3 regions of the Luteimonas sp. MC1895 genome follow, and region 3 is predicted to be linked to each of the others. Evidence: predicted binding sites of a transcription regulator. Region 3 holds the regulator's gene; each other region holds the start of a gene.
The links. The regulator HrcA, encoded in region 3, represses chaperone genes, less so after heat shock. The targets are predictions, from matches to a motif close to TTNGCACTCNNNNNNNNNGAGTGCNAA.
Positions count from the first base shown of each region.

Region 1: JG616_RS04110 (co-chaperone GroES) is a predicted target of HrcA. The motif match lies at 6,210-6,236, and genes of this name have one in related genera.
Region 2: rpoH (RNA polymerase sigma factor RpoH) is a predicted target of HrcA. The motif match lies at 5,742-5,768, and genes of this name have one in related genera.

Region 1 is NZ_JAEMDY010000001.1:935,675-945,652, reverse strand. Features, by position in the region: gene JG616_RS04130 (NAD(P)/FAD-dependent oxidoreductase) at 1-1,413, opposite strand, end outside; gene JG616_RS04125 (UDP-N-acetylglucosamine--N-acetylmuramyl-(pentapeptide) pyrophosphoryl-undecaprenol N-acetylglucosamine transferase) at 1,422-2,591, opposite strand; gene JG616_RS04120 (DUF808 domain-containing protein) at 2,595-3,506, opposite strand; gene groL (chaperonin GroEL) at 4,141-5,781, opposite strand; gene JG616_RS04110 (co-chaperone GroES) at 5,866-6,153, opposite strand; gene JG616_RS04105 (acyloxyacyl hydrolase) at 6,317-6,814, opposite strand; gene JG616_RS04100 (endonuclease) at 6,967-8,865, shown strand; gene JG616_RS04095 (protein-disulfide reductase DsbD) at 9,494-9,978, shown strand, end outside.
Region 2 is NZ_JAEMDY010000002.1:260,078-270,055, forward strand. Features, by position in the region: gene JG616_RS13640 (DUF3106 domain-containing protein) at 1-106, opposite strand, end outside; gene JG616_RS06830 (primosomal protein N') at 549-2,771, shown strand; gene JG616_RS06835 (NYN domain-containing protein) at 2,912-3,823, opposite strand; gene zupT (zinc transporter ZupT) at 3,960-4,769, shown strand; gene rpoH (RNA polymerase sigma factor RpoH) at 4,853-5,737, opposite strand; gene ung (uracil-DNA glycosylase) at 5,848-6,558, opposite strand; gene JG616_RS06855 (response regulator) at 6,582-7,376, opposite strand; gene ftsX (permease-like cell division protein FtsX) at 7,430-8,377, opposite strand; gene JG616_RS06865 (ATP-binding cassette domain-containing protein) at 8,370-9,062, opposite strand; gene rhlB (ATP-dependent RNA helicase RhlB) at 9,219-9,978, opposite strand, start outside.
Region 3 is NZ_JAEMDY010000001.1:112,995-122,972, reverse strand. Features, by position in the region: gene carB (carbamoyl-phosphate synthase large subunit) at 1-207, opposite strand, end outside; gene carA (glutamine-hydrolyzing carbamoyl-phosphate synthase small subunit) at 207-1,331, opposite strand; gene dapB (4-hydroxy-tetrahydrodipicolinate reductase) at 1,467-2,177, opposite strand; gene dnaJ (molecular chaperone DnaJ) at 2,218-3,351, opposite strand; gene dnaK (molecular chaperone DnaK) at 3,488-5,413, opposite strand; gene grpE (nucleotide exchange factor GrpE) at 5,528-6,037, opposite strand; gene hrcA (heat-inducible transcriptional repressor HrcA) at 6,034-7,125, opposite strand; gene recN (DNA repair protein RecN) at 7,216-8,895, shown strand; gene fur (ferric iron uptake transcriptional regulator) at 8,904-9,308, opposite strand; gene bamE (outer membrane protein assembly factor BamE) at 9,415-9,810, shown strand; gene JG616_RS00465 (RnfH family protein) at 9,817-9,978, opposite strand, start outside.

The DNA of each region.
Region 1 (9,978 bases), 820 kb from region 3:
GTCGCCCCCGACCAGGCCGAAACGCCGCTCCAGGTCGAGCGGCGACAGCGCCTCGTAGCCGAGCACGCTGGCGCGGAAGTTGGGCGCGACCGCGTCGACGGTGTCGATCATCAGCCGCGCCACGGTGTCCCGGTGCGCGTCCCAGCCGCCGTCGACGTCCGGGTGCACGTGCTGGCAGAACAGGCTGGCAACGTGCTGGCCGGGCGGCGCCAGGGTGTCGTCGAGCGTCGAGGAAATGACCAGTTCGACGATCGGCGCGCGCGCCCAGCCGGCGTTGTGCTCCTTGGACTTCGCATCGAAATAGGCCTGCTCGAAATAGCGCAGCGAGTGCCCGACCAGGATCCCGCTCTGGTGGTGCGGCTGCAGCGCCGTGCCCGGCGCCGCGGTGAAGTCGGGGAGCTCGGACAGCGCCACGTTCATGCGGAAGGTGCCGGAGCCGCAGCGGTAGCGCGCGAAGCGCTGCGCGGTGTCCTCGTCGAGGTGCTCGCGCGGGACCAGCGCGGTGTAGAGCAGCTTCGGGTTGATGTTGCCCGCCACCGCCTTCGCGCGCAGCGCGCGGCCGTCGGCCAGCGCCACGCCCACGGCGCGGCCGCCTTCCACCAGCACCTGCGCGACCTCGGCGCCGGTCTCGACCACCACCCCGCGGGCCGCGCACTCGGCGGCCATGGCCTGGGTGATCGCACCCATGCCGCCGATGGCGTGGCCCCAGGCGCCGGGCTTGCCGTTGACCTCGCCGAACACGTGGTGCAGCAGGACATAGGCCGAGCCCGGGGTGTACGGGCTGGCGAAGTTGCCGACCACCGAATCCCAGCCCAGGGCGGCCTTCAGTGGCCCGGATTCGAACCAGTGGTCGAGCAGGTCGCCCGCGGACCTGGTGAACAGGTCCAGCAGGTCGCGCCGCCCGCGCATGTCGAGCCGCCCGAGCCGCCGCGCGACGGTGGCCGAGGCCAGCCAGTCGGCCAGCACGAAGCCGTCGGACACGTTGGGTGGCGTCAGCAGGGTCAGCTCGCGCAGCACGGCGACCACGCGCTCCAGCATCGCGTAGTACTGGGGCAGGCGCTCGGCGTCGCGGGCCGACCAGCGCGCGACCTCGGCCAGGCCATGGTCGCCGCCGAGCCGGAAGGCGCGTCCGTCGGGCAGCGGCAGGAAGTTCGAGTACGGCCGCTCGACCACGCGCAGGCCATGTCCGGCCAGGCGCAGGTCGGCGATCACGCACGGGTTGAGCAGGCTCACCGTGTAGCTGGCGACCGAATTGCGGAAGCCGGGATGGAATTCCTCGGTCACCGCCGCGCCGCCCACGATGCCGCGGCGCTCCAGCACCCGCACCTTCAGTCCGGCGCCGGCCAGGTAGGCGGCGCAGACCAGGCCGTTGTGGCCGCCGCCGATGATGATGACGTCGTCGGTGGTGCCCACGGCTGGAGTCAGTCCCCGCGCCGGTCGACGTCGCCGCGGTGTCCCGGCTCCGCGCCTGCGGCGAGCAGCGCCTCCACCGCGTCGGCCAGGCGCGCGGCGGCGTCGGGTCGCCCCAGCCGCGAGGCGGCCGCCGCGGCCTCGGCGAGCTGCGAGGGATCCGCGAACAGCTGGCGAAGGCGCTGCGCCAGCGCCTCGGCAGTGAAGCCGTCGCCGTCCTCGCGCATGCACCAGCCGGCGCCGAGGCGTTCGAGCGCCTGGGCATTGCCCAGTTGCTCGGCGCGCGACCCGCCCTGGGGGATCGGCACCAGGATCGCCGGGCGCCCGACCACCAGCAGGTCGGCGATGGTGGTCGCACCCGCGCGGGTGATGATCAGGTGGGAGTCGCGCAGGCGCGCGGCCATGTCGTCGAAAAAGGGCTCCAGCTCGGCTTCGATCCCGGCGTCGCGCAGCAGGGTGGCGACCGCCGCGGCATCGTCGCCGCGGTACTGCAGCGACAGGCGCAGGCGCGCGCGCAGGCCTTCGGGCAGCAGCGCCAGCGCCGGCGGCAGCACCCGCCCGAACACCGCAGCGCCCTGGCTTCCGCCGACCACCAGCAGGCGCAGCGGCGCCCCGCCGGTCTGCGAGGGATAGGGCGCCCGCGCCGCGGCCAGGATGCCGGCGCGCACCGGGTTGCCGGTTTCGACCAGCGTGGCGCGCGCGCCGTCGTCGACCCCTTCCAGCCCGCCGAAGGACGTGGCCACCCGGTCGGCGAAGCGCAGCAGCTGGCGGTTGGCGAGGCTCAGGCGCGAGCCCTGCTCATGCAGCAGCAGCGGAAGCCCCAGGCTGCGCCCGGCCAGCGCCGGGGCGAAACTGGGATAGCCGCCGAAGCCCGCCACCAGGCCGACCCCGCGACGCTTCATGTCCACCCGCGCCAACAGCGTGGCGCGTGCGATCACCGCGGCCGCGGCCAGCTTGCCGCCGAGGCCGCCGGCCAGGCTGCGCGCCGGCAGCACCACGTGCGGCAGGCCCTCTAGCGCCTGGGTGAAACGCGCGCCGCGGGCCTCCGTGTAGAGCACGACCTCGCGCCCGCGCGCCTGCAGCTCGCGCGCCAGGGCCTCGGCCGGGAACAGGTGCCCGCCGGTGCCGCCGGCGGCCAGTGCGATCGTGGCGCGCCCCGCGCGCCCTGCCCCTTCGCGCATGACTCAGTGCGCCGCGACCGCGGGCTTGCCGCGCACGCGGTTCACCAGCGTGACCGCGCCGGCGACCAGCGCGCCGACCACGATGCCCACGACCAGGCTGATGCCGGTATCCGCGACGAAGGCGGGCACGCCCCGGCCCTCCAGCACCTCGAGCACGTGGTGCAGGGCGTCGATGTTGTGCACGAAGATGCCGCCGCCCACCAGGAACATGGCGATGGTGCCGACGACGCCGAGCGTCTTCATCAGCCACGGCGCCACGTAGACCAGGCCACGCCCCAGCGGCGCCAGCGCGCCCTCGCGCTTGTCCAGCCACAGGCCGACGTCGTCCATCTTCACGATCGCGGCCACCAGGCCGTAGATCAGCAGGGTGACGCCGAGCGCGATCACCGACAGCGAGACCGTGCGCGTCAGCAGGGGCTCGTCGGCCACCACCGCCAGCGACAGCACGATGATCTCGGCCGAGAGGATGAAGTCGGTGCGCACCGCGCCGCGGATCTTCTTCTTCTCCAGCTCGCGCGGGGTCTCGCCAGAGGCCAGCACCGCCTGCGCGCGCGCCTCCGGGTCGGGCTTCTCGTGGCGGTGGAAGAGCTTCTCCACCACCTTCTCGAAGCCCTCGTAGCAGAGGTAGGCGCCGCCCACCATCATCAGCGGCACCACCAGCACCGGCACCAGCCAGCTGATCAGCAGCGCCGCCGGCACCATGATCAGCTTGTTGACCAGCGATCCCTTGAACACGCCCCAGACCACCGGCAGCTCGCGATTGGCCTTCACGCCAGCGACCTGCTGCGCGTTGAGCGCCAGGTCGTCGCCGATCACGCCCGCGGTCTTCTTGGCGGCCACCTTGGTCAGGACCGAGACGTCGTCGAGCAGGGTCGCGATGTCGTCGAGGAGGGTGAGCAGTGAGGCGCCGGCCATGGGGTTCGTCGTTTCGGTCAGGAGCCGCGGATTGTCGCATCGCCTCCGGGATCGGGCGATACGCCCCCGTCACGGACTTTCGCCCCCTTCCATGGGCGGGGTCGGGGTGTGCGGTGCCCGCCGCGGATGCAGGGGGGGATGCCTTGCTATGCAGCGCCCGCCGCGGATGCAGGGGGGATGACCAGCCGGAATCTTCGCTGTCCTGCTCCCAGTTCCGGCCGCCGGCCATCCATGGCCGGCTCTGGTCATCCCCCCTGCATCCACGGCGGGTCCGACTTCTTTCGCAATCCTGTGGCGGGACAAAGCCGAACGGCGCGGCAGGCCGTCGCGTCCTCGTCAATGTGAGTCCGGCGCGCCCCTGTTGATCAGAATTTTCCCGGCGCAGCGACTTTGCTCTGCAGTCCGAAGCGATAAAGGCCGGAGCCCGTCCCGCGTACAGGGGGTGTGCGGAGAGCCGGCCATGGATGGCCGGCGCCCGGCCGCTGGCAGCAGGACGCGGAGACGGCCGGCGCAGCACACCCCCTGTGCGCGGGACGGGCCGCGTGGACCACCACGCAGTCCCGTTCTGCAGCCGAAAAAAAAGGACCCCGCCGAAGCGGGGTCCTCCATGATGCAGTGACGCAGTCGCGCTGGATCAGAAATCCATGCCGCCCATGCCGCCCATGCCACCGCCGCCGCCCATCGCGGGCTCTTCCTTCTTCGGCAGCTCGGCCACCATCGCTTCGGTCGTGATCATCAGGCCGGCGATCGAGGCCGCATTCTGCAGCGCGGTGCGGGTGACCTTGGTCGGGTCCAGGATGCCGAACTCGACCATGTCGCCGAACTCGCCGTTGGCGGCGTTGTAGCCGAAGTTGCCGGTGCCGTCCTTGACCTTGTTGACGATGACCGACGGCTCTTCACCGGCGTTGGCGACGATCTCGCGCAGCGGCGATTCCATCGCGCGGAGCGCGATCTCGATGCCATGGTTCTGGTCTTCGTTGGCACCCTTCAGGCCTTCGATGGCGGTCTTGGCGCGCAGCAGCGCAACGCCGCCGCCCGGGACCACACCTTCTTCGACGGCCGCACGCGTGGCGTGCAGGGCGTCTTCGACGCGGGCCTTCTTTTCCTTCATCTCGATCTCGGTCGAGGCACCGACCTTGATCACCGCAACGCCGCCGGCCAGCTTGGCCACGCGCTCCTGCAGCTTCTCGCGGTCGTAGTCGGAGGAGGTCTCCTCGATCTGCGCCTTGATCTGCTTGATGCGGCCTTCGATGCCCGTCGACTCGCCGGCGCCATCAATGATCGTGGTGTTCTCCTTCGAGACCTGCACCTTCTTCGCGCGGCCGAGGTCCTTGATCGTCGCCTTCTCGAGCGTCAGGCCCACTTCCTCGGAGATCACGGTGCCACCGGTCAGGATGGCCATGTCTTCCAGCATCGCCTTGCGACGGTCGCCGAAGCCCGGGGCCTTGACGGCCACGACCTTGACGATGCCACGGATGGTGTTCACCACCAGCGTCGCCAGGGCTTCGCCCTCGACTTCCTCGGCCACGATCAGCAGCGGCTTGCCGGACTTGGCCACGCCTTCCAGCACGGGCAGCAGGTCGCGGACGTTCGAGATCTTCTTGTCGTGCAGCAGGATGAAGGGATCATCCAGCTCGGCCGACATCGACTGCTGGTTGTTGATGAAGTACGGCGAGAGGTAGCCGCGGTCGAACTGCATGCCCTCGACCACGTCGAGTTCGTTCTCGAGGCCCGAGCCTTCCTCGACCGTGATCACGCCTTCCTTGCCGACCTTGTCCATCGCCTGGGCGATCAGGTCGCCGATGTTGGCGTCGGAGTTGGCGGAGATGGTGCCGACCTGGGCGATTTCCTTCGAGGTCGACGACGGCTTCGAGATGTTCTTCAGCTCGGCGACGGCGGCGATCACGGCCTGGTCGATGCCGCGCTTGAGGTCCATCGGGTTCATGCCGGCGGCGACCGCCTTCATGCCCTCGCGGATGAAGGCCTGGGCCAGCACGGTCGCGGTGGTGGTGCCGTCACCGGCGTTGTCGGAGGTGCGCGAGGCGACTTCCTTCACCATCTGCGCGCCCATGTTCTCGAACTTGTCGGCCAGCTCGATCTCCTTGGCGACGGACACGCCGTCCTTGGTGATCGTGGGCGAGCCGAAGCTCTTGTCGAGCACGACGTTGCGGCCCTTGGGGCCAAGCGTCGCCTTGACGGCGTTGGCGAGCACGTTGACGCCACGCACCATCTTGGCGCGCGCGTCTTCGCCGAAGCGGATTTCCTTCGCGGACATGTGTATTACCTCGGATTTGGATCAGGAGAGGGTTGGGTCAGAGCCCGGGCCAGAGCCCGGGAATTGCGAGGCGCTGCAGCGCGCTCAGCCGACGATGGCGAGGATGTCGTCCTCGCGCACGATCTTGTATTCGGTGCCTTCGTGCTTGTACGCCGAGCCCGAGTACTGGCCATAGATGACCTTGTCGCCGACCTTGACCTTCGGCGCGCGCAGGCTGCCGCTGTCCAGGGCCTTGCCCTCGCCCACGGCGACGACTTCGCCCCGGGTCGGCTTTTCCTTGGCGTTGTCCGGGATCAGGATGCCGCCGGCGGAAACTTCATCGGCTTCGATCGGCTTGACGACCACGCGGTCGTAGAGCGGCTTCAGGTTCATGCAATCCTCACAAGTGATTGGTTTGTAACGACTAAGGGGCAAATCGGTCGCATATTCTGGCAGTCGGGGATGCCGAGTGCCAGAGGACGCGCCGCGAAAAACCCGGCGGACCGGGATGTCCGAGAGATGGGGGGCCGCGGCGGGAGTTCAAGGGGTGCCGACGTCAGAAGCGCCAGGCACCCACCAGGGCGGTCTCGCCGTTGTTCGGGCTGTGCAGGCTGGCGTTGGAGATGTGCCGGACCGACAGCGAGAACCGGTCCCAGCGCCAGCCCACCGAGGTCACGAACTGGGGATCGCCCGACAGGGCGTCGGTCTCCCCTGACTGCGCCCCGATGGCCGCGCCCAGGGTCAGGCCGTTGTCGGTGCGCTCGTAGCGCAGGCCGACGTAGCCGACCCAGACGTCGTCCTCCAGGTCCCGGTCGGTGACCGGGCCACGCCCGTCGACGTAGATGAGTCCGGTCTGGGCCCGGAGCACGGCATTGTCGAGGTCGCGCAGCTTCGGCACCCAGGCGATCGAGGCCGTACGGGTGAACTCGCGGTCGGTGGTCGTCGAAGCCCCGGCGGCCAGTTCGATGTCGCTGCCGGCCGCGGCCAGCGGCGCCGCGGCCAGTGCCAACGCCACCACTCCGGAGCGCAGCGCGGAGCCGCAGGGAAGTTGCATGGGAAAGCCTTCGATGAATGGGGACGCAGCATCGAAAGCATACGGACGGCATGTCGCGCCGGCGTGCAGGCAAGCGGGAAAGTGTGTCGCCCGGCGCGACATTGTCATATCGCGGGGGTAAATTGCCCCGTCCAATTGGGGAGAGACACCGAATGCGTCCCGAGCGTTCCACTCTGTTCTGCGCGATCGCCCTTGCGGCCGCGGCCACCTTCCCGGCGCATGCCGAGGTCTTCATCAACGAGATCCACTACGACAACGCCGGCACCGACGTCGGCGAGGCGATCGAAGTGGTGGGCAGCGCCGGCGAGAACCTGGCCGGCTACCAGCTGGTCCTCTACAACGGCAGCAACGGCCAGTCCTATTCCACCAGCACGCTGCCCGCCGGCGTCGCGGCCACCTGCGGCGGCAACGTGCGCTTCGCCACGGTCAACTACCCCGTCGATGGCCTGCAGAACGGCTCGCCCGACGGCGTCGCCCTGGTCGACCCGCAGGGCAACGTGGTCCAGTTCCTGAGCTACGAAGGCACGATGACCGCCACGAACGGGCCGGCCGCGGGCATGGCCAGCGAGGACATCGGCGTCTCGGAACCCAACAACACGCCGGTCGGCACCTCGCTGCAGCTCGGCGGCACCGGCAACGTCCAGGCCGACTTCACCTGGGCGGGATCGGCCACCGCGACCTTCGGCACCTGCAACAACAGCCAGACCTTCGGCGAGGCCGGCAATGCCGCGCCGACCGTGGTCGACACCTTCCCGGCGCAGGGTTCGAGCGACTTCCCCTACGCCGCCGACATGACGGTCACCTTCAGCGAGCCGGTCATCGTCCAGCCGGGCGCGTTCCGCCTGAGCTGCGAAGGCGTGCCCCGCCGCCGCACCACGACGCTCGACCACGCCACCCAGGCGACCAGCTTCACCCTGACCCCCGTGCGTCCGCTGGTGCCGGGACAGGCCTGCTCGCTGCAGATCGACGCCAGCCGGATCGTGGACCTCGACGCGACCGCCCCGGAGTCCAGCACCACCGTGGCCTTCCGCGTGAAGCACGCCGACCGGGGCAGCGGCAACGGGGAGTATTACGGCCTGGTCAACGCATCGAGCCCCGACCAGCTGCGCTGCTCGCTGCACGAGACCATCCGCGGCCACGTCGCCTATCCCTACAGCGGCAGCGGCACCAACACCTGGACCATCCTCGAGATCGCCGACGAGGATCCCAACGACGCCGGCAGGATCCTCGACGTCTACCGCAACCGGACCTACGCCAAGGGCAGCGACCGGGCCGGCTCGGGCGGCAGCAACAAGTACAACCGCGAGCACACCTGGCCGAACTCGCTCGGCTTCCCCAGCAACAGCGTGGGCGGCCTGCCGAACGCGCCGTACACCGACACGCACATGCTTTACCTGAGCGACGAGGTCTACAACTCGAACCGCGGCAACATGCCGTTCGCCAACTGCGACGCCGGCTGCTCGGAACGCGCGACCGAGTCCTACAACGGCCGCGGCGGCGGCACCGGCGTCTACCCGGGCAACTCGAACTGGGTCGCGGGTGCGAACGGCAATGGCGGCTCGTTCGAGGTCTGGGGCGCACGCCGCGGCGACATGGCGCGCGCGGTGATGTACATGGCGATCCGCTACGAGGGCGGCCAGCACCCGACCACCGCCCAGCGCGAACCCGACCTCGAGCTCACCGACAACCGCAGCCTGATCGTCAGCACCAGCTCGCTGGAAGCGCCGGCCTACATGGGCCTGCTGTCGACCCTGGTCGAGTGGCACCTGGCCGACCCGCCGGATGCGGCGGAGCGCGCGCGCAACGAGGTCGTGTTCGCCTACCAGGGCAACCGCAACCCGTTCATCGACCACCCGGAGTGGGGCACGACGGCGCTGTTCACTTCGACCACGCCCGGCACCTGCGAACTGGCGACGCCGACGCCCACGCCGCCGCGCAACCCGCGCATCCGTGACCCGCGCGAGCGCGTGACGGCTCCGGCACCGGCGCTGGCACCGGCATCGGCACCGGCCCGCAGCAGCAGCGCGGCCAAGGCCAGGCTCCTGCGCTGAGTCGGGGTCAGGGCGATTGAAGAGGGGGCGCCGGGGAACCGGCGCCCTTTTCTTTTGGCTCTTCTCGCACGCGAGGCATACGCCGGGTGCAGCGTCGCGGCGCTTCGACGCATGGCCTGCTGCCGCTCATGTCCCCCGGTGCCGGCCCGGAGGGCCGTCACCTCCTCCTTGACTTCCCGTCAGCAGGCCACGCGCCAAAGCGGTGTGGCTTTGCCCGCGCTCCGCCCAACGGCAAGGGCGGGCGTTTGCTTCTCCAGACCGCGACAAGGGTCGGGCCTGCCGCGGATGCAGGGGGGATGACCAGAGCCGGCCATGGATGGCCGGCGGCCGGATGATGGGAGCAGGACGCGGAGACATCCGGCTGGGCATCCTCCCTGCATCCGCGGCAGGCAGCGCGCGCCTGCTCGAGGCACCCGCTGCAACGAAAAGCGTGGGCGCAAGACCTGTCCCATGCGAGGCGGACAGGCGCCAGACCAACTCGCTCGGCTACCCTAGCGGGCCGCCTCCACCTCGCCGCACCGCCTTGAACCTGCAGTCCTTCATCCGTCGCGGCACCCTCGCGCTCCGCACAGCGCTGTTCCTGCGCAAGGAGCCGGCGGACCGGACGTGGCGCCTGCCCGGCCTGTCTGTGATCGCGGCCCTGCTGCTGGCGTCACCGGCCGCGCTGGCCATCGACATGGACGACCTGCTGCCGGTGGACGAGGCCTTCGTGCTGCGCGCCGAGGCCACGGGGCCGGATCGCATCGAGCTCAGCTGGGCGATCGCCGACGGCTACTACCTGTATCGCCACCGCATGGGCGCGGAGCCGGTGGATGGCGGTTTCCGCGCCGCGCCGGCGGGCCTGCAGCTGCCGGCCGGCAAGCGGCACACCGACGAGTTCTTCGGCGCGGTCGAGACCTACCGGGGTCGCGTCGAAGCCGTCCTGCCCGGCACCGCCACCGGCCCGGTCACCCGGCTCAAGGTCCGCTACCAGGGCTGTGCCGACCTCGGCATCTGCTATCCGCCGCAGACCCGCACGATCACGGTCGCCCTGCCGGCACCGACGGCCGGCACCCCGCCCGGCCGTGGCCAGCCGGATGCCGGCTTCTCGGCGCTCGGCCAGTCGCTGGGCAG
Region 2 (9,978 bases), on a different contig from region 3:
GCAGCCAGGCGAAGACCAGCCCGCGACGCTCCACGCCGCGCAGGAAGGCGGCGAGCGCAGTGGAGGCGGGAGCGCCTGTGGGATCAGCGGGAGATCGGGGCGTCATGGAAGGGCGGGCACAGGCACGGCGCCATCATAGCGGCCGCCGGCGCCGGCGCCGGGGCTTGACGGCGCGCACAGTTCACGCTCCAGCGCGGTCCGAAGCACGATCCACCGCGTGGAAGGTTGTTCACAGCGGTCATGGAATCGTCATCGATCCGCGGGCTCGCGGTACGTGGAGCAATGCTTCACGCATGTTTCACGAGCAAGTGCTTGAAAACACTGGGGATGCGCGGTTTGATCATTTTTTAGCCAAAGCAGCGCGGAGGCCGCTTTCACGCGACTTCCGGCCCCCCTTCCCACGACCATGCACAGACTTATCCACAGAACGTGTGGATAAGCCAAATCCCCTTTCCGGTCCGGGACTTGCAGACGAATCGTAGTTTGCAAGACAGCTATGACCTGCAACCGCCCCAAGCGTCCTCCGGGCGACTCGCTAGACTCTCGCGATGCCCGCCACCGTCCTTCGAATCGCCCTTCCCCTGCCGCTGCCGAGGCTGTTCGATTACCTCGCGCCGGGCGGCGGCGGGGCCCGACCCGGCGACGTCGGGCGCAGGGTCCGCGTGCCCTTCGGTCCGCGGGAGCTCGTGGGCGTGGTCGCCGCCACGGGGCCGGCCGACGGCGCGGGCTCCGCCCTGCGCGAAGCCCTGGACTGGCTGGACCCCGCGCCCCTGCTCCATGGCGAGCTGCTGGCCACCGCGCAGTGGCTCGCCCGCTACCTGCACGCGCCGCTGGGCGAGGTGCTCGCCACCGCGCTGCCGGCGCCGCTGCGCCGCGGCGAGCCGCTGCCCGACACGGCGCGGCGTGGCTGGAGCCTGACCGCGGCCGGCGTGGAGGCGAGCGCCGGCCTGCGCAGCGGCGGCCGGCCACGCCGGCTGGCCGAGGCGCTGGGCGCCGCCGCGGTGGCCGAAGACGTCCTCGACGACCGGGTCGAGGGCTGGCGCACTGCGGCCCGCAGCCTCGAGGAGCGTGGGCTGGTGCAGCGGGTGGTGCTGGACGGCCCGGCCGCGGCCACCGGCATCGGACCGGGACACGCGCCCAACGCCGAGCAGGCGGCCGCCCTGGACGCGCTGCGTGCCGCCGAGGGCTTTGCGCCGGTGCTGCTCGAAGGCGTCACCGGCAGCGGCAAGACCGAGGTCTACCTCGAAGCCATCGCCGAGCGCTGCCTGGCCCACGGCCGGCAGGCCCTGGTGCTGGTGCCCGAGATCGGGCTCACCCCGCAGATGCTGGCGCGCTTCCGCGCGCGGCTGGGGGTGCCGGTGCATGCGCTGCACTCGGGCCTGTCCGATGGCGAACGCGCGCGCACCTGGGCGGCCGCGTGGCGCGGCGAGGCGCAGGTGGTGGTCGGCACGCGCTCGGCGGTGTTCGCCCCGCTGCCGAACGCCGGCCTGCTGGTCGTCGACGAAGAGCACGACGGCAGCTACAAGCAGCAGGACGGGATCCGCTACCACGCCCGCGACGTCGCCCTGGTGCGCGGCCGTGCACTCGACGTGCCGGTGCTGCTGGGCAGCGCGACGCCCTCGCTGGAGACCCTGCACAACGCGCGCGCCGGCCGCTACGCGCACCTGCGCCTGCGCAGCCGCGCGGGCGAGGCCAGGCCGCCGCGCGTACGCGTGCACGACGTGCGCAAGCGGCCGCTGCAGGCGGGGCTGTCCGAAGAGCTGCTGGCCGCCGTGCGCGGCGCACTGGACGGCGGTGGCCAGGTGCTGGTGTTCAAGAACCGCCGTGGCTACGCGCCGGTGCTGCTGTGCCACGACTGCGGCTGGAGCGCGGCCTGCGCGCGCTGCAGCACGCCCGACCATCCGGTGCCGATGACGGTGCACGGGGGCGGCCGCCGCCTGCAGTGCCACCACTGCGGATCGCGGCGTCCGGTGCCGATGGCCTGCCCGGACTGCGCGAGCCTGGCGCTGCAGCCGCAGGGCGTGGGCACCGAGCGTATCGAGGAGCTGCTGGCGGCGCGCTTCGGCGACGTGCCGGTGCTGCGCATCGACAGCGCCAGCACGCGCCGCCGGGATGGCCTCGCGCGCGAGCTGGCCAAGCTGGAGGACGGGCCCGGGATCCTCGTCGGCACCCAGATGCTGGCCAAGGGACACGACCTGCCGAAGCTGGTGCTGGTCTGCGTGGTCGGCATCGACGAGGGCCTGTTCTCGGCCGACTTCCGCGCGAGCGAGAAGCTCGCCCAGCTGCTGGTGCAGGTGTCGGGTCGCGCCGGCCGCGCCGAGCGCGCGGGCGAGGTCCTGCTGCAGACCCACCATCCGGAGCATCCCCTGCTCGAGGTGCTGGTCACGGGCGGCTACCGCGCCTTTGCCGACGCCGAGCTCGGCCAGCGCGAGGCCGCGGGCTTCCCGCCGTTCGCGCACATGGCGCTGGTGCGCGCCGAGGCCCAGCAGGCCGGCCAGCCGGAAGCCTTCCTCCAGGCCGCGGCCACGGCCTTCAACGCCGCCCGCGACGCGCTGCCCAGGGAGCCGGCGCGCGCACTGCTGGTGGCCGGTCCGGTACCCGCGCCGATGCCCCGCCGCGCAGGCATGCACCGCGCGCAGCTGCTGCTGGTGTCGCCCGGACGGCCCGCGCTGCACGCGGTGCTCGGCGCCGTGGTGCCGGGGCTGTACGCACTGCCGGAAGCCAGGCGCGTGCGCTGGTCGCTGGATGTGGATCCGTCGGATCTTTACTGAGGCAGGGTCGCCGGAAGGCTTCGCACGCACACCCGCCGCGCCGCCACCTTGTAGGAGCGGCTACAGCCGCGATTGCTTGCGTCGATGGCTGACAAGGTAGCCCGCCTCTTCTGACACCTTGATCGCGGCTGTAGCCGCTCCTACAGGGTGGGATCGTCGGGCTTGGCGGGGGTGCGCTTGGCCGTCCTGGTCGTGCGTGTCGTGCGGCCGGGGTTGGCCTGGCCCGTGGCCGGCTTGCCGGTGGCCTTCGCCTGGGCGGCGGGCGACGCCTTGGCGTCCGGTGCCGGTTTCGCCACGGCCGGGGCAGGTTCGGCTGCCGGCGGCCTGCGTCCCCGGCCCCTGCGGCTGCGCACCTCGATCACCTGCCCCTGTCGCCGGACCTCGAACAGTCCGATGGCCTCGATCAGGTCGCTCAGCTTGCGGTAGCCGTGGTTGCGCGAGTCGAACGAGCCCTGGTTGCCGATGTGGCTGCCGACGGCACCGAGCTTCGACCAGCCGTCCTCGCCCTGCGTCGCGTCGATGGCGCCGCGCAGCAGGCGCACCAGGTCGGCATCGTGCTGCAGCTGCGCCGGTGACGGTGCGTCGGCGGACGCGGCATCGTCGTCGCCATCCGGCTGGCCCAGCTTCTCCAGGTACAGGAAGGTCGAGCAGGCACGCACGAACGGCTCCGGAGTCTTCTCCTGGCCGAACCCGTAGACCGCGACGCCGTCGTTGCGCAGGCGCATCACCAGGGGCGTGAAGTCCGCGTCCGAGGACACGATCGCGAAGCCGTCCAGATTGCGCGCGTACAGCAGGTCCATGGCGTCGATGACCATCGCCATGTCGGACGCGTTCTTGCCGCTGGTGTAGGCGAACTGCTGGATCGGCCGGATGGCCCAGGTGTGCAGGCACTTCTCCCAGCCCACCAGGTGCTGGCTCTTCCAGTTGCCGTAGGCGCGGCGCACGTTGGCCACGCCGTGGCGCGCGATCTCGGCGAGGATCACCTCGATTTTCGAGGCCGGCGCGTTGTCGGCGTCGATCAGCAGCGCGATGCGCTTTTCCTGCGTGGGCATGCGCGAAGTCCCGTGGCGCCCGACCGGCGCGGTCGGCGCACAATAGCGCAGGCGACCACACGCCGGGCCCGCGGACCCTCGGATACGATGGCGCCGCGGTCGCCACCGCGGCCCATCGCCCGAAGGAAGCACCCGCATGATCGAGATCTCCACCGCCAACGTGCTCGTCGCGCTGGGCGTGACCACGGCCGCCGGCCTGGCCACGGGCGTCGGCGGCCTGCTGGTGTTCGCGCAGAAGACGCCCAGCGCGCGCCTGCTCGCCTTCGGCCTCGCGTTCGCGGGCGGCGCGATGGTCTACGTCTCGCTGTCGGAGATCCTCAACAAGTCGATCCTGTCCTTCACCCAGGGCTATGGCGAACGCCTCGGTTTCAGCTTGGGCACCGCGGCCTTCCTGGCCGGCGTCGGGCTGATCATGCTGGTGGACCGGCTGGTGCCGAACCCGCACGAACGCCTCGAGGCCGACGATCCGTTCTTCCGCGAGCACAACGCCGCCTACATCCGGCGCGTGGGCCTGCTGACGGCGATGGCGATCACCATCCACAACTTCCCCGAGGGCCTGGCGACCTTCTTCGCCACGCTCGAGAACCCCGGAGTGGGACTGCCGCTGGCCTTCGCCATCGCCATCCACAACGTGCCCGAGGGCATCGCGATCGCGGTGCCGGTCTACTTCGCCACCCACAACAAGGCCTATGCCTTCGGCGCGTGCATGGTGTCGGGGCTCGCCGAACCGCTGGGCGCGATCATCGGCTATGCACTGCTGCGGCCGTGGATGTCGGACGCGGTGTTCGGCAGCGTGTTCGGCATCATCGCCGGGGTCATGGTGTTCCTGGCGCTGGACGAACTGCTGCCGGCGGCCAAGCGCTATTCAAAGGGCCACGAGACCGTCTACGGACTGGTCAGCGGCATGGGCGTGCTGGCGATCAGCCTCGTGCTGTTCAAGTGGTGAGGCCCGGCGCCGGAGCGGCGCGGCCGGCACCATGAAAAACGGCCCGGTTTCCCGGGCCGCCTGCCGTCACGCGAGGTCCGCGATCAGGCCGCGAACAGGGCCTTCATCTTCTTCAGCGCATTGGCCTCGACCTGGCGGATGCGCTCGGCGGAGACGCCGTACTCGTCGGCGAGCTCCTGCAGGGTGACCTTGCTGTCCGGGTCGAGCCAGCGGCGCTGGACGATGTCGTGCGAGCGCGCATCGAGCGTCGCCAGGCCCTCGCGCAGGAGCTCGAGCTGGTTGGATTCGCTGTCGGCGCGTTCGTAGGCCTGCGACGGATCTTCCTCCTGCGTCATCAGGTACGCCGCCGGCGCCGGCGGCGCGCGCTCGTCGTCCTCGTCGGCGGACATGTCGAAGCCGATGTCGCGGCCGGACAGGCGCGACTCCATCTCCAGCACCTCGCGCTCGGAGACGTTGAGGTCCTTGGCCACCGCGCTGACCTCGGCGGCGTTGAGCCAGCCCAGGCGCTTCTTGCTCTTGCGCAGGTTGAAGAACAGCTTGCGCTGGGCCTTCGTGGTCGCGACCTTGACGATGCGCCAGTTCTTGATGATGTACTCGTGCATCTCGGCGCGGATCCAGTGCACCGCGAACGAGACCAGGCGCACGCCGACATCCGGGTCGAAGCGCTTCACGGCCTTCATCAGGCCGATGTTGCCTTCCTGGATCAGGTCGCCCAGCGGCAGGCCGTAGCCGTTGTAGCCGCGGGCCACGTGGACCACGAAGCGCAGGTGCGACATCACCAGTTCGCGCGCGGCGTCCAGGTCCTCTTCCTCGTGGAAACGACGGGCCAGGGCCTGTTCGTCTTCCACCGAGAGCACGGGGATCTGGTGCACGGCGCCGATGTAGGCATCCAGCGAGCCGATCGCGCTGGGCACCGGGAGATTGTTGGCGACGAGGGGATAGCTGGCAGTGGTTGCAGTCATGGGCATGATTTTAGCAGTGGACCCGTGAGACTGCCGGACACGCGGGAAGTTCCTTCATGTTCCATTTATGCATTTAATGACCTTGTATCTCGTGCATTGTCCTGACAGCAAGGGTGTCACGGAAGCGGTGCCGGGACCAGTCCCATTCCCTCCAGCGCCGCCAGCGGCGGCAGCGACCAGTCGACCGGCGCGCCGCCCTGGCGCATCAGGTAGTCGTTCGCCGCGGAGAAATGCCCGCAGCCCAGGAAGCCCCGGTGTGCCGACAGCGGGGAGGGATGGGTGCTGCGCAGGACGCGGTGCCGACGCGGGTCGATGACCTTGCCCTTGGCCTGGGCATACGCACCCCAGAGCATGAACACCAGGCCCTCGCGCTCGCGGTTGAGCACCTCGACCACGTGGTCGGTGAAGCCCTCCCAGCCCTGGCGCTGGTGCGATCCGGGCCGGCCTTCCTCCACGGTGAGCACCGCGTTGAGCAGCAGCACGCCACGCCGTGCCCACGGCAGCAGGCAGCCGTGGTCGGGCCGCGGCAGGCCGAGGTCGCGCTGGATCTCCTTGTAGATATTGTCCAGCGACGGCGGCACGCGGACGCCCGGGCGCACCGAGAAGCACAGGCCATGCGACTGGCCGGCGCCATGGTAGGGATCCTGGCCCAGCACGACCACGCGGACCTGGTCGAAGGGCGTGGCCTCGAACGCGGCCAGGATCTCGGGCCCCGGCGGGAAGATGCGCGCCCCGGCCGCCCTGCGCTCGCGCAGGAAGGCCGACAGCGCCTGCATGTCCTCGCGTTCGAACCAGTCGCCGATGCGGGCCTTCCAGGACGCGTCCATCCGGACCCGGTCGGGCACCGTGCTCACGCCCCGGCCCCGACCTCTTTCAGCCGCGACAGCCGCAGCTGGAACAGCGCCTTGGTCACCAGCAGCCGCTCCTCGATCGGTTTCAGCACGAGGTCGTTCGCGCCGTTGCGCAGCAGCGCGGCCTGGTTGGCGGGATTGGCGTCGCCGGTCATGACCAGCACCGGGAGCCGGCGCTTGGACCAGCCGAACCCGCCGCGTACCGCCTCGACCAGGTCGCCGCCGTCGAGTTCGCCCTTCAGGTAGACGTCGGTCAGCACCAGGTCGACGCCCGGCCCCTCGCCGGCGGCGACGCGCGCGTGCAGGAACTCGAGCGCGGCCTCGACGCTGGTCACGTGCACCACCTCCATCTGCTGGGCCTTGAGCATGCGCGAGGTGGCCAGCGCGACGGTGCGGCTGTCCTCCACGTACAGCACCCGCGCGCCCGGGATCGGCGCGGGCTGCACGTAGCCGCGGATGAACTCCGCCAGGGCGCGGTGGCCGTGGGACTTGTCGAAGTAGTCGGTGACGTCATCGCTGAAATGCCGGCCTTCCAGATGCTCCTGGGCGGTGCCGGAGATCACGATCACCGGCACGTAGCGCTGGCCGGCGGCGGCGCGCACCACCTGGGCGAGCTGCTGGCCGTCGCCGTCGGGCAGCACCAGCGAGGTGGTGGCCAGGTCGATCGGCGCGGCGGCGAGCGCCGCATGCGCCTCGCCCAGCCCGGCACAGGCGACCACCTCGGCCTCGGGCAGCTGCGCCTTCAGCACGTCGACGATCAGCTTGCGCACCAGGCGCGAGCCGTCGACCACCATGATCCGTGGCGCGGCCCCGTCGAGGTGCCGGATGTCGGTCGGCCCGGCCACGCTCAGGTCTCCGTCGGCCGGGTCTGGCGCAGGAAGTGTCCGGTGACCGCACCCGCGCCCAGCCAGCCGAGCACGGTGGCCCCGGCGATGACCGTCAGCGCCTGCCGGGGCAAGAAGCCCTGCAGCGCGAAGCTGCTGCCATAGCTGGCCGCCAGTTCGGCGAGCGGCGCGCGCAGCGCGGTGCCGGCGGCGGTCAGCAGGCCCAGCGCGAGCGCGCCCGCGGCCAGGCCGTACCACGCGCCCAGATAGAGGAAGGGACGACGGATGAACCCGTCGCTGGCGCCCAGCAGCTGCAGCACCCCGAGCTCGTCGCGCCGGGCCTGGATGTCCAGGCGCACGGTGTTGCCGACCACCAGCAGCGCGCCCAGCCCGAGCAGCGCCGCCAGCACCCAGGCCACGCGCCCGCCGAAGCGCAGCCAGCCGTCGAGGCGCTGGCGCCAGACCGCGTCGTGCTGCACCAGCTCGGCCTCGGGCAGGGTGCGCAGCGAATCGGCGAGCATCGCCTCGTCACCGGCCGGGGTCACGACCAGCACGTGCGGCAGCGGGTTCTCGCCCAGGGTGTCGATCGCCTCGTCCAGGCCGCTGCGTTCGCGCAGCTCCTCCAGGCCCTGTGCCGGCGTGCGGTGCTCGATGGCGCCGATGTCGGCGCGCGCCCCGAGTTCCGCGGCCAGCTCGGCCACGCGCGTTTCCGCGGTGTCCTGGTGCAGGAACACGGTGAGCTGGCGCGAAGCCTGCACGTCGCCGGCGAAGCGTTCGACGTTGCCCAGCACCAGCCACAGGCCGAGCGGCAGGGCCAGCGCCACCGCCATCACGCCGACGGTGAGCACGGTGGACCAGGGCCGCCGCAGCAGGCGGCCGAGGCTGGCGACCACGCTGTAGGCATGGTGGTCGAGCCAGGCGCCGGGACGGGAGCGGGTCGCCGGCTTGCTCCGTGCGATCGGCTCATTCATCGGCCAGGTCCTCCGGCGCGATGTCGTCGGCGAGCTGGCCATGGTCCAGCACCAGGACGCGTTTCTTCATCCGCTTCACCAGGCCCAGGTCGTGGCTGGCCACCAGCACGCTGGTGCCCTGCCCGGGCAGCGAGGCGAACAGGGCCATGATCTCGGCGGCGAGGGTCGGGTCGAGGTTGCCGGTCGGCTCGTCGGCCACCAGCAGGCGCGGCTCGGCGACGACGGCGCGGGCGATCCCGACGCGCTGCTGCTCTCCGGCCGACAGCTCGCCGGGCAGTGCGCTGCCGCGCGCACCGAGGCCCAGGCGCTCGAGCACCGCGCGCACCCGGCGCGCGGCGTCTCCGCGGCGCATGCCACGCAGCACCAGCGGCAGCGCGACGTTGTCGTGGACGCTGCGGTCGGCGAGCAGGCGATGGTCCTGGAACACCACGCCGACCTCGCGACGATGCATGGCCACGCGGCCGCCGCGTACCTTGAGCAGGTTGCGTTCGCCGAACAGCACCGCGCCGCGGTTGGGCCGCTCGGAGAGGTGGATGAGGCGGAGCAGCGTGCTCTTGCCGGCGCCGGAATGGCCGGTGACGAAGATCATCTCGCCGGCGTCGACGCTGAAGCTCACGTCCTGCAGCGCGACGTGCCCGCCCGGATACTGCTTGCAGACGTTGTCGAAGCGCAGGACCGGCGGCATCGCGGAGCTCGTGTCGAAGGAAGCGTCGAGTATCGCTTGCCGGCCGCCATCGGGCCAGACAAGCCGACGGGCGCCGTGCTCACGCCGGCCCGGATCGCGCTCGCGCTGGTCCGGACACGAGGGGCAGCTGCCGTCCGGGCAGCTGCCCGGATGCACTCAGTGCTGCGAGCGCGGCGCCCGGGTCACCAGCTTGCGCAGGCCCTGGCCGATGCGGCCGAACAGCGAAGGCGACGTGTCCTGCGCCGGAGCGGGAGCGGCAGGCTGCGACGGCTGCGGCCTGGGTGCATGCGGCTGGCGCGGCGGACGCGCGGCGCGTGGCTGCTCGCCGCCCGCCGCCTGTTCCGTCGCCTGGCCGTCCTGCGCCGGCTGGCCTTCGCCGTTGATGCGGCGGCCACCACGGCGGCGGCGGCGCTTGCGCGGCGCGCGCTCGCCTTCCGCACCGTCGGCTCCCGGAGTGGGGGTCCCGGCGACCGGCACCGATGCCTGCGCCGTGCCGGCGCTGGCGGGCGTGGCGATGGCGTCGGGGGCAATGCCGGCGCCCTCTGCCACCGCGCCCACGGCGCCTTCGGCAGCCGCTTCGGCCGCCGGCACGCGCGGCTTGCGCGGAGCGCGCTCGCGGCGACCCTCGCCGGCACCGGCGCTGCGCGGGCCACGCGAACGGTCACCACCGCCCTCGCGACGACCACCGCCGCGACGCGCATCCTCGGCGGCGCGCTGCTCGCGCGCCTCGCGGAAGATCTCGCTGACGCTCTCGCCCTCTTCCGGCTCGAGCTCGACGCCCTCGCGCGGCTTGCGCGGCAGCGCCTTCAGCAGCTCCGCGCTCACCGGCTCGGAGGGGATCTTCTGCTCGATGAAGGCCTCGATGTCCGGCAGGCCGATCGCGTAGCGCTCGCAGGCGAAGCTGATCGCATCGCCC
Region 3 (9,978 bases):
GATCGGCTCGATGTAGACCGCGTCCGCCGTGTCCGGGTCGGTCATGATCGTGGCGGGGTTGGAATTCACCAGCACCACGCGGTAGCCCTCCTCGCGCAGCGCCTTGCAGGCCTGCGCGCCGGAGTAGTCGAACTCGCAGGCCTGGCCGATGACGATCGGGCCGGCGCCGATGATGAGGATGGTCTTGAGGTCGGTGCGCCTGGGCATCAGTGCTGCGCCTCCATCAGCGCGACGAAGCGGTCGAAGAGCGGGGTCACGTCCTGCGGGCCGGGCGCGGCTTCCGGGTGGCCCTGGAAGCTGAAGGCCGGCGCGTCGGTGAGCGCGATGCCCTGGTTGGTGCCGTCGAACAGCGAGCGGTGGGTCACGCGCACGGTATCGGGCAGCGTGGCCTCGTCGATCGCAAAGCCATGGTTCTGCGAGGTGATCATCACCCGGCCGGTCTCCAGGTCCTGCACCGGATGGTTGGCGCCGTGGTGGCCGTTGGCCATCTTCAGCGTGCGCGCGCCCACGGCCAGGCCCAGCAGCTGGTGGCCCAGGCAGATGCCGAAAGTCGGCACCTTCGCGGCCAGCACGTCGCGGATCGCCTCGATCGCGTAGTCGCAGGGCTCCGGATCGCCGGGACCGTTGGACAGGAACACCCCGTCGGGCTTCAGCGCCAGCACCTCGGCGGCGCTGGTGCGCGCGGGCACCACGGTGACGTCGCAGCCGCGGTCGGCCAGCATGCGCAGGATGTTGCGCTTCACGCCGTAGTCCCACGCCACCACGCGGAAGCGCGGCGCCACGGTACGGAAGGTGCCGGCGTCGAGGTCGAGGTCGCCCTCGTTCCACTGGTAGCGGCTGTCGGTGCTGACCACCTGGGCCAGGTCCATGCCCTTGAGGCCGGGGAACTTGCGCGCGGCCTCGATGGCCCGGTCGACGTCGATGTCGCCGGCCATCACCGCGCCGTTCTGCGAGCCGCGCTCGCGCAGCAGGCGGGTCAGGCGGCGGGTGTCGATGCCGGCGATCGCGACCACGCCGCGATCGGCCAGCCACTCGGGGAGCGCGGCGCGGCTGCGCCAGCTGCTCGGCCGGCGCGGCACGTCGCGCACCACCAGGCCCGCCGACCAGACCCGGCCGGACTCGTCGTCCTGGCCGGTGCAGCCGGTGTTGCCGATGTGGGGATAGGTCAGGGTCACGATCTGCCGCGCGTACGAGGGGTCGGTCAGGACCTCCTGGTAGCCGGTCATCGCGGTGTTGAACACGACTTCGCCGACCGAAAGGCCGGGCGCGCCTACGGATACGCCTGCGAAGACGGTGCCGTCTTCGAGCGCGAGGATTGCGGGTGATGTCACTGGCGGTCGCCTACGTGGGGTTGCAAGACACCGCCGGCCCGGCAGCGGCCGGCCCGGAGGCAAGAGGATCAGGCGAGCGGGAATGATACCGGCGAGCGTCCCGCTGCGCCAGCGCGAGGGCGGCCTGCGGGCCCGTCAGAGCAGGTCGCGCAGGCGCCAGGCCCCCGGCTGCCGGCCGCGCAGCCGCGAAGCCGCGTGCAGGGCGCCGCGCGCGAACACGTCGCGGTTGGTGGCGCGGTGGATCAGCTCGATCCGCTCCCCGGCCGCGGTGAGCTGGACCAGGTGCTCGCCGACCACGTCGCCGGCGCGCAGGCTGGCGTAGCGCGGCGTGGCGCCGCCACGTGCGGCCGCGGCCCCCAGCGCCAGCGCGGTGCCGGAGGGCGCGTCCTGCTTGTTCACGTGGTGGGTCTCGACGATGTCGCAGTCCCAGCCGTCGAGCGCCGACGCGGCGCGCTCGACCAGTTCCTCCAGCACGGCGACCCCGAGGCTGAAATTCGCCGCCCAGAGCAGCGGGATCTCGCCGGCGGCCTCGGCCATGGCCTGGCGCTGGGCATCCGACAGCCCGGTCGTTCCGGAAACCAGCCCCGCCCTGCGCTGGCGGCACAGCGCCAGCAGCGGACTGAAACCCTCCGGCAGGCTGAAGTCGATGGCGACATCGAACGCGGGCACGCCCGCCAGCTCGCTGGCCGCGAACTGCGGCACGCCGTCGACCACGCGCTGCGCGGGACGCCGCGAGACCGCGGCCACCACCGTGCAGGCGACGACGCCATCGGCGCACAGCCGCAGCAGCGCCCGCCCCATGCGGCCGCTGGCACCGTGGATCAGGAGTTTGACGGAATCGGCCATGCACCAAGGCTAGCGACGCGCCCGGGCGGCCACAAGCCGCTCAGGACGTCATCCGTTCCCAGAAGCCCTTCACCCCGTCGACGAAGGTGCTCGACTTGGGCGAATGGCGGCGCGCGCCCTCGCCGATGAAGGTGGCCTCGAACTGCTCCAGCAGTTCGCGCTGCTCCGTGGTCAGGTTGACCGGGGTCTCCAGCACGACCTTGCAGTAGAGGTCGCCCTGCGTCCGGCTGCGCACCGACTTGACGCCCTTGTCGCGCAGGCGGAAGACCCGGCCGGTCTGGGTCTCGGCCGGGATGCGGATCTCGGCTTCGCCGCCGAGGGTCGGCACGCGCACGGTGTCGCCCAGTGCCGCCTGGGAGATGCGGATCGGCACTTCGCAATGCAGGTCGTCGCCGTCGCGCTCGAAGATCGGGTGCGGGCGCACGCGGACTTCGACGTAGAGGTCGCCCGGCTGGGTGCCGGACGGGCCGGCCTCGCCCTCGCCGGACAGGCGGATGCGGTCGCCGTTGTCGACGCCGGCAGGAACCTTCACCTGCAGCACCTTCTCCTCTTCCACGCGGCCGTTGCCGCGGCAGGAGGGGCACGGGCTCTTGAAGGTCTTGCCGCGCCCGTGGCACGAGGGGCACGGCTGCTGCATCGAGAAGATGCCGCGCTGGAACCGCACCTGGCCGTGGCCATGGCAGGTGTCGCAGGTCTCGAGCTGGCCGTCCTCGGAGCCGGTGCCCTTGCAGGGCTCGCACTCCACCAGCGTCGGCAGCTCGATGCGGCGCTCGACCCCACCGACGGCGTCCTCCAGGTCGAGCTCCATCACGTAGCCGACGTCGGCCCCGCGACGCGGGCCACGCGGACCGCCGCCCCCGCCGAAGATGTTGCCGAAGATGTCGCCGAAGATGTCGCCCATGTCCGCGCCGCCGAACCCGGGACCGGCGTTGCCGCCGCCCATGCCGTGCTCGAACGCGGCGTGGCCGTGCTGGTCGTACATGCGGCGCTTGCCGCCGTCGGAGAGGACCTCGTAGGCCTCCTTGCACTCCTTGAACGCGGCCTCGGCCTTGGCATCGCCGGGGTTGCGGTCAGGGTGGTGCTTCATCGCGCAGCGGCGATAGGCCTTCTTCAGTTCCTCCTCGCTGGCGCTGCGTGCAACGCCGAGGACTTCGTAATAGTCGCGCTTGCTCATCGATCAGGTCCGTGCTGCCTGGTGGACCCGCCGGTGTGCGGGGTCCGGATACGCGGCGGGAACCGGGTGTCGATTCCGGTCCCCGCCTCGGGTGTCGCGATCGCGGCCATGGCCGCTCCTACAATCGCCCGGGGAATCAGGCCTTGCGGTCGTCGTCCTTGACTTCGGTGAACTCGGCGTCGACCACGTCGTCGGCCTGGCCGGCGTCGGCCTGGCCGGGGCCCTCGCCCTCACCGCCCTGCCCGGCCGCTGCCGCCGCGGCGAACAGCGCCTGCGCGACCTCTTCCAGCGCCTTGGTCTTGGCCTCGATCTGGCCCTTGTCGTCGCCCTTCATCGCGGTCTCGACCTCGGCGATCGCGGACTCCACGCGGCCGATCACGTCACCGGGGACCTTGTCGCCGTTGTCCTTGATCGCGCTGCGGGTGCCGTGCACCAGCGCATCGGCCTGGTTGCGGGCGCCGACCAGCTCGTGGAACTTCTTGTCGTCCTCGCGGTGCGCCTCGGCGTCGGCGACCATCCGCTGGATCTCGTCGTCCGACAGGCCCGAACCGGCCTTGATCTCGACCTTCTGCTCCTTGCCGGTCTTCTTGTCCTTGGCGGTCACGTGCACGATGCCGTTGGCATCGATGTCGAACGACACTTCCACCTGCGGCATGCCGCGCGGCGCGGCGTCGATGCCGCTGAGGTCGAACTTGGCCAGCGACTTGTTGTAGCGGGCCTGTTCGCGCTCGCCCTGCAGCACGTGCACGGTGACCGCGGACTGGTTGTCCTCGGCGGTGGAGAAGGTCTGCGAAGCCTTGGTCGGGATCGTGGTGTTCTTCTCGATGATCTTGGTGAACACGCCACCCAGGGTCTCGATGCCGAGCGACAGCGGGGTCACGTCGAGGAGCAGCACGTCCTTGACGTCGCCGGCCAGCACGCCGCCCTGGACCGCGGCGCCGATGGCGACGGCCTCGTCGGGGTTCACGTCCTTGCGCGGCTCCTTGCCGAAGAACTCGGCCACGGCCTGCTGCACCTTGGGCATGCGGGTCTGGCCACCGACGAGGATCACCTCGTTGATGTCGCTGGCGCGCAGGCCGGCGTCGTTGAGCGCGACGCGGCAGGGCTCGATCGTCTTCTTGACCAGGTCCTCGACCAGCGCCTCGAGCTTGGCCCGGGTCAGCTTGATGTTGAGGTGCTTGGGACCCGAGGCGTCGGCGGTCACGTAGGGCAGGTTCACTTCCGTCTGCTGGGCGCTGGAGAGCTCGATCTTGGCGCGCTCCGCGGCGTCCTTCAGGCGCTGCAGGGCCAGCGGATCCTTGCGCAGGTCGAGCCCGGAGTCCTTCTGGAATTCCTCGACCAGGTAGTCGATGACGCGCTTGTCGAAGTCCTCGCCGCCCAGGAAGGTGTCGCCGTTGGTGGCCAGCACCTCGAACTGCTTCTCGCCGTCGACTTCGGCGATCTCGATGATCGACATGTCGAAGGTGCCGCCGCCAAGGTCGTACACGGCGATCTTGCGGTCGCCGCCGTCCTTGTCCAGGCCATAGGCCAGTGCGGCCGCGGTGGGTTCGTTGATGATGCGCTTGACGTCGAGCCCGGCGATGCGGCCGGCGTCCTTGGTCGCCTGGCGCTGCGAGTCGTTGAAGTACGCCGGCACCGTGATCACGGCCTCGGTGACCTTCTCGCCCAGGTAGTCCTCGGCGGTCTTCTTCATCTTCTCGAGGATGCGCGCGGAGACTTCCTGCGCCGACAGGTTCTTGCCGTCGCTGGTCTGTACCCAGGCGTCGCCGTTGTCGTGCGCGACGATCGCGTACGGCACCAGGCCCAGGTCCTTCTTGACCTCGGCGTCGGTGAACTTGCGGCCGATGAGGCGCTTCACCGCGTAGAAGGTGTTCTTCGGGTTGGTGACGGCCTGGCGCTTGGCCGACGCGCCGACCAGCACTTCGCCGTCCTTGGTGTAGGCGACGACGGACGGCGTGGTGCGGTCGCCCTCGCTGTTCTCGATGACGCGGGCCTTGCCGCCGTCCATGATCGCCACGCACGAATTGGTCGTGCCCAGGTCGATGCCGATGATCTTTGCCATGGGTCTCTAGCCTCTTGGATCTTGGTCTGGGGAGCGGCCGCGCCGCCGATGACTGCTATCTGGGGATGACGGCGGCGCCTTCAAGCGCCGCGCACCATCCGGGAAGGCCTTGCTTCAGTCGGAACTGGCCACGGCCACCATGGCCGGGCGCAGCAGCTGCTCGTTGAGCCGGTAGCCCTTCTGGAACAGCTGGGCCACCGCGCCGGCCTCGACACCCGCCGCCTCCACCACGCTCATGGCCTGGTGCAGCTCGGGATTGAACGCATCGCCCGCGGCCGGGGCGATCTGCACCAGGCCCTGGTTGCCGGTGACCCGGCGCAGCTCGCGGAGCGTCAGCTCGACGCCATCGTGCAGCGGCCCGGAGCCGCCGGCGGCGACGAGGGCGGCGTCCAGGCTGTCGAACACCGGCAGCAGGTCGCCCAGGAGCTGCTTGTTGGCGAAGCGACAGGCGTTCTGCACGTCGCGCTCCATCCGCCGGCGCTGGTTCTCGAGGTCGGCGCGGTCCACCAGGGACTGCGCGCGCACCTGCTCGAGCTCGGCGCGGAGGGTTTCGATCACGTCTTCCAGCGGAAGGTCGTCTGCGGGCGCCTCGGCGGCGTGGTCGGGCGTCTGTTCGGTGGTCATCGCTCTCGTGGGTCCGGAATGGCTCGGTCCGGACTGAGTGGGGATGCCGCGTCGGGATTCAAGGCGGCGCCGAGCGCCTCGGCGGTCGCCTGCACTACCGGGATGACCCGGTCGTAGGCCATCCGGGTCGGCCCGATCACCCCGAGCACGCCCAGCACGCGGCCACCGGCGCCGTAGGGCGCGGTCACCAGCGACATCCCCGCCAGCGGCGCGACCCCGGTTTCCTCGCCGAAGAACACCCGCACGCCCTGGGCCTTCACCGTGCGCTCGAGGAGCTGCAGGATCTCGCGCTTTTCCGAAAACGCCTCGAACAGCTCGCGCAGGCGGTCGAGGTCGGCCAGGTCCTGCAGCCCCAGCAGCCGGGCCTGGCCGGCCACCACCATGTCCTCGCCGGCGGGCGCCAGCGCCTGCTCGGCGAGCTCGGTGGTGGCGCGCAGCAGCCCCTCGAGCTCGCTGCGCGCGCTCTTCAGCTCGCGCAGCAGGCCGGCGCGGATGGCCGGCAGCGGCTGCCCGGCGAAGTTCGCGTTGAGGTAGTTGGCGACCCGCTCGAGCTCGGCGCCATCGTAGGCGCGGCGGGTCTGGACGATGCGGTTCTGCACTTCGTTGTCGGCGAAGACCACGATCGCCATCACCCGCTGACCATCCAGGGGCACGAAGTCGATCTGGCGGAAGGCGAACTGCTCGCGGCCCGGCACGCTGACCACGCCGACGAAGCGGGTCATCGCCGAGACCAGCTCCGAGGCATTGCCCAGCAGCGACTGGGTGCCGCCGCCGGGCGCCAGGCCGCCACGCAGGCGGTCGAACTCGGCGTCCTCGAGCGGGCTGAGCTGCAGCAGCGAGTCGACGAAGACCCGGTAGCCGCGTGCGGTGGGCACGCGCCCGGCGGAGGTATGCGGTGCCGACAGCAGGCCGACCTCCTCGAGGTCGGACAGGATGTTGCGGATCGTCGCCGGACTGACGTCCAGTCCGGCATGGCGCGCCAGGGTCTGCGAACCGACCGGCTCGCCGTCGCGGATATGGCGCGCGATGAGGGTGCGCAGCAGCTGGCGGCTGCGTGCATCGAGGGGATCGTCAGGGCGTCGGGACATGCCGCGGGTATACGTCCGCCGGGCGCCCGTCGCAAGCGGCGAGATTCGCCGATGACAGGCTGCGCGTCTCCGCGGCACAATTCGCACGCCATGCTCAAGCGCCTGTCGATCAAGGATTTCGCCGTCGTCTCCGCCACCGAACTGGAATTCGGGCCGGGACTCACGGTCGTGTCCGGCGAGACCGGCGCCGGCAAGTCGCTGATCGTCGACGCGCTGGGCTTCCTGTCCGGGCTGCGCGCCGACAGCGGCATGGTCCGCCATGGCGCGCAGCGCGCCGAACTCGACGCCGAGTTCACGCTCGACGACTCACCCGCGGCGCTGGGCTGGCTGCGCGAGCAGGAATTCGACGACGGCGCCGCCTGCCAGCTGCGGCGCACCCTGCGCGCCGACGGCGGCTCGCGGGCCTGGATCAACGGCCGTCCGGCCACCCTCTCCCAGCTGGGCGCGCTGGCCGCGCTGCTGGTGGAGATCCACGGCCAGCACGAACACCAGGCCCTGCTGTCGCGCGGCAGCCAGCTGGCCCTGCTCGATGCCTACGGCCGCCACGAGGCGGAACTGGCGGCCGTCGCGCAGGCGGCACGCGCCTGGTCGGCGCTGCTGCGCGAGCACGAGCGCCTCAACGCGGCCGGCGACGTCTCGGACCGGATCGACTTCCTGGGCCACCAGCTCGGCGAGCTGGAGCGCGAGGCGCTGGAGCCGGACTCGATCGCCGAGCTGGTGGTCGCGCACCGGCGCCAGGCGCATGGCGCCGAGCTCGTGGAGGCCTGCGACGCCGCGCTCGAACGCCTGGGCGGCGACAGCGACGCCCTGCCCGCCGCGGTGCAGCAGCTGCGCGCCCTGCTCGGGCGCATGCGCGCGCACGAGGCACGGCTCGGGGACGTGGACGCCCTGCTCGAGGGCGCCGCGATCCAGCTTGACGAGGCCGCGGTGCTGCTCGACCGCATCCGCGCCGACCTCGACATCGATCCCGCGCGGATGCAGGCGCACGACGCGCGGCTTTCGCGCCTGCACGAACTCTCGCGCAAGCATCGGGTGCCGGTCGAGGACCTGGCGAGCCACCGCGATGCGCTGGCCGCGGAACTCGAGATGCTGGCCACTTCCGCCAGGCGGCTGGAAGGCCTGGGCGCCGAGATCACCGGCGCGGCGGCGGCGTGGCGCACGGCCGCGGCGAAGCTCGGCAAGGCTCGCGCCCGGGCCGCGACCGCGCTGGGCAAGGCGACCACCGCCCTGGTGGGCGAGCTGGGCATGGGCGGGGGCCGCTTCGAGATCGCGCTCGAACCCATCGCGGCCGACGCACCCGACGCGCAGGGCGCCGAGCGCGCCGAGTTCCTGGTCACCGCCAACGCCGGCCAGCCACCGCGCCCGCTGCGCAAGGTCGCCTCGGGCGGCGAGCTCTCGCGCATCTCGCTGGCGATCGAAGTCGCCGCGCTCGGCCTGGACGCGGTCCAGACCATGGTCTTCGACGAGGTCGACTCGGGCATCGGCGGCAACGTCGCCGGCATCGTCGGGCGCAAGCTGCGCGACCTGGGCAGTCGCCGCCAGGTGCTCTGCGTGACCCACCTGCCGCAGGTCGCGGCCCAGGGCCACGCGCATTACCGGGTGAGCAAGGCCGAGCGTGCGGACATGACCCAGAGCGCGGTGCGCCTGCTCGACGACGCCGGCCGCCAGGAGGAGCTGGCGCGGATGCTGGGCGGGATCGAGGTCAGCAGCGAGGCGCGGGCCGCAGCCAGGCGCCTGCTGAGCGAGGCGGAGGGGTCGCCGGTCGCCTGAGGCCGGACTCAGCGCTTCTTGCGGACGTAGAGCACCAGCGAGTGCTCCTCGAGGATGTAGCCGTACTTCTCGGCCACCGCGTGCTGCAGCGCCTCGATTTCGGGGCTTTCGAACTCGATGATCCGGCCGGTGTCGACCTCGACCATGTGGTCGTGGTGGCCACCGCGGTCGATCTCGTAGACGGCCGTGCCGCCTTCGAAGTTGTGCTTGAGCACCAGGCCCGCGGCCTCGAACTGGGTCAGCACGCGGTAGACCGTCGCCAGGCCGATCTCGTCGCCGGAATCCAGCAGCTGGCGATAGATCTCCTCGGCCGTCATGTGGTGGCGCGAGGACTCCTGCTCGAGCAGCTGCAGGATGCGCATGCGCGGATGGGTGACCTTCAGTCCGGCCCTGCGCAACTCGTTGGTTTCCATGCGTCTCCCGTCAGTGAGGCGGTTGGGGGGCGCCAGCCGCCGTCGACCGGTTGCCGTGGCCCGGCGAGTGTATCATCGCGGCATGTCCGCCCCGACCTGGTTCCCGATGCACAAGCTGATCGTCACCGCCCTCGCCGCCTGCCTCACCGCGGGCTGCGGAATCATCTACAAGCAGCCGGTCTACCAGGGCACGCTGATCTCGCCGACCAACGTCGAGCAGCTGCAGGTGGGCATGAGCCGCCAGCAGGTCGAGGCGCTGCTGGGCACGCCGTCGATCCAGGATCCGTTCCACCAGAACCGCTGGGACTACACCGCCACCGAGCGCGTGGGCCGCGGCTCGAAGACCGAGAAGCGCAACTTCGTCGTGCATTTCGAAGGCGACTCGGTGGCCCGTTGGGAAGGCGACTATTTCCCCGAGCGCAACCAGCAGCTGATCCAGGACGTGCGCCGCCAGTTCGGCCCCAACCTCGCCCGCCCGGCCAAGCGCGGCGCCGGACGCTAGTCCGCGTCAGCGCGCACCGCGGGCGGCCCTGCGCCGGCGCGCATCCTTGGGATCGACCTGCAGCGGCCGCAGCAGTTCCACGCGGTCACCGTCGCCGAGCCGGGTCTCCTCGCCGGCGCGCACGCCGAACACCGCATAGCCGTCGACGCCGGCGAGCGGCAGTCCGCT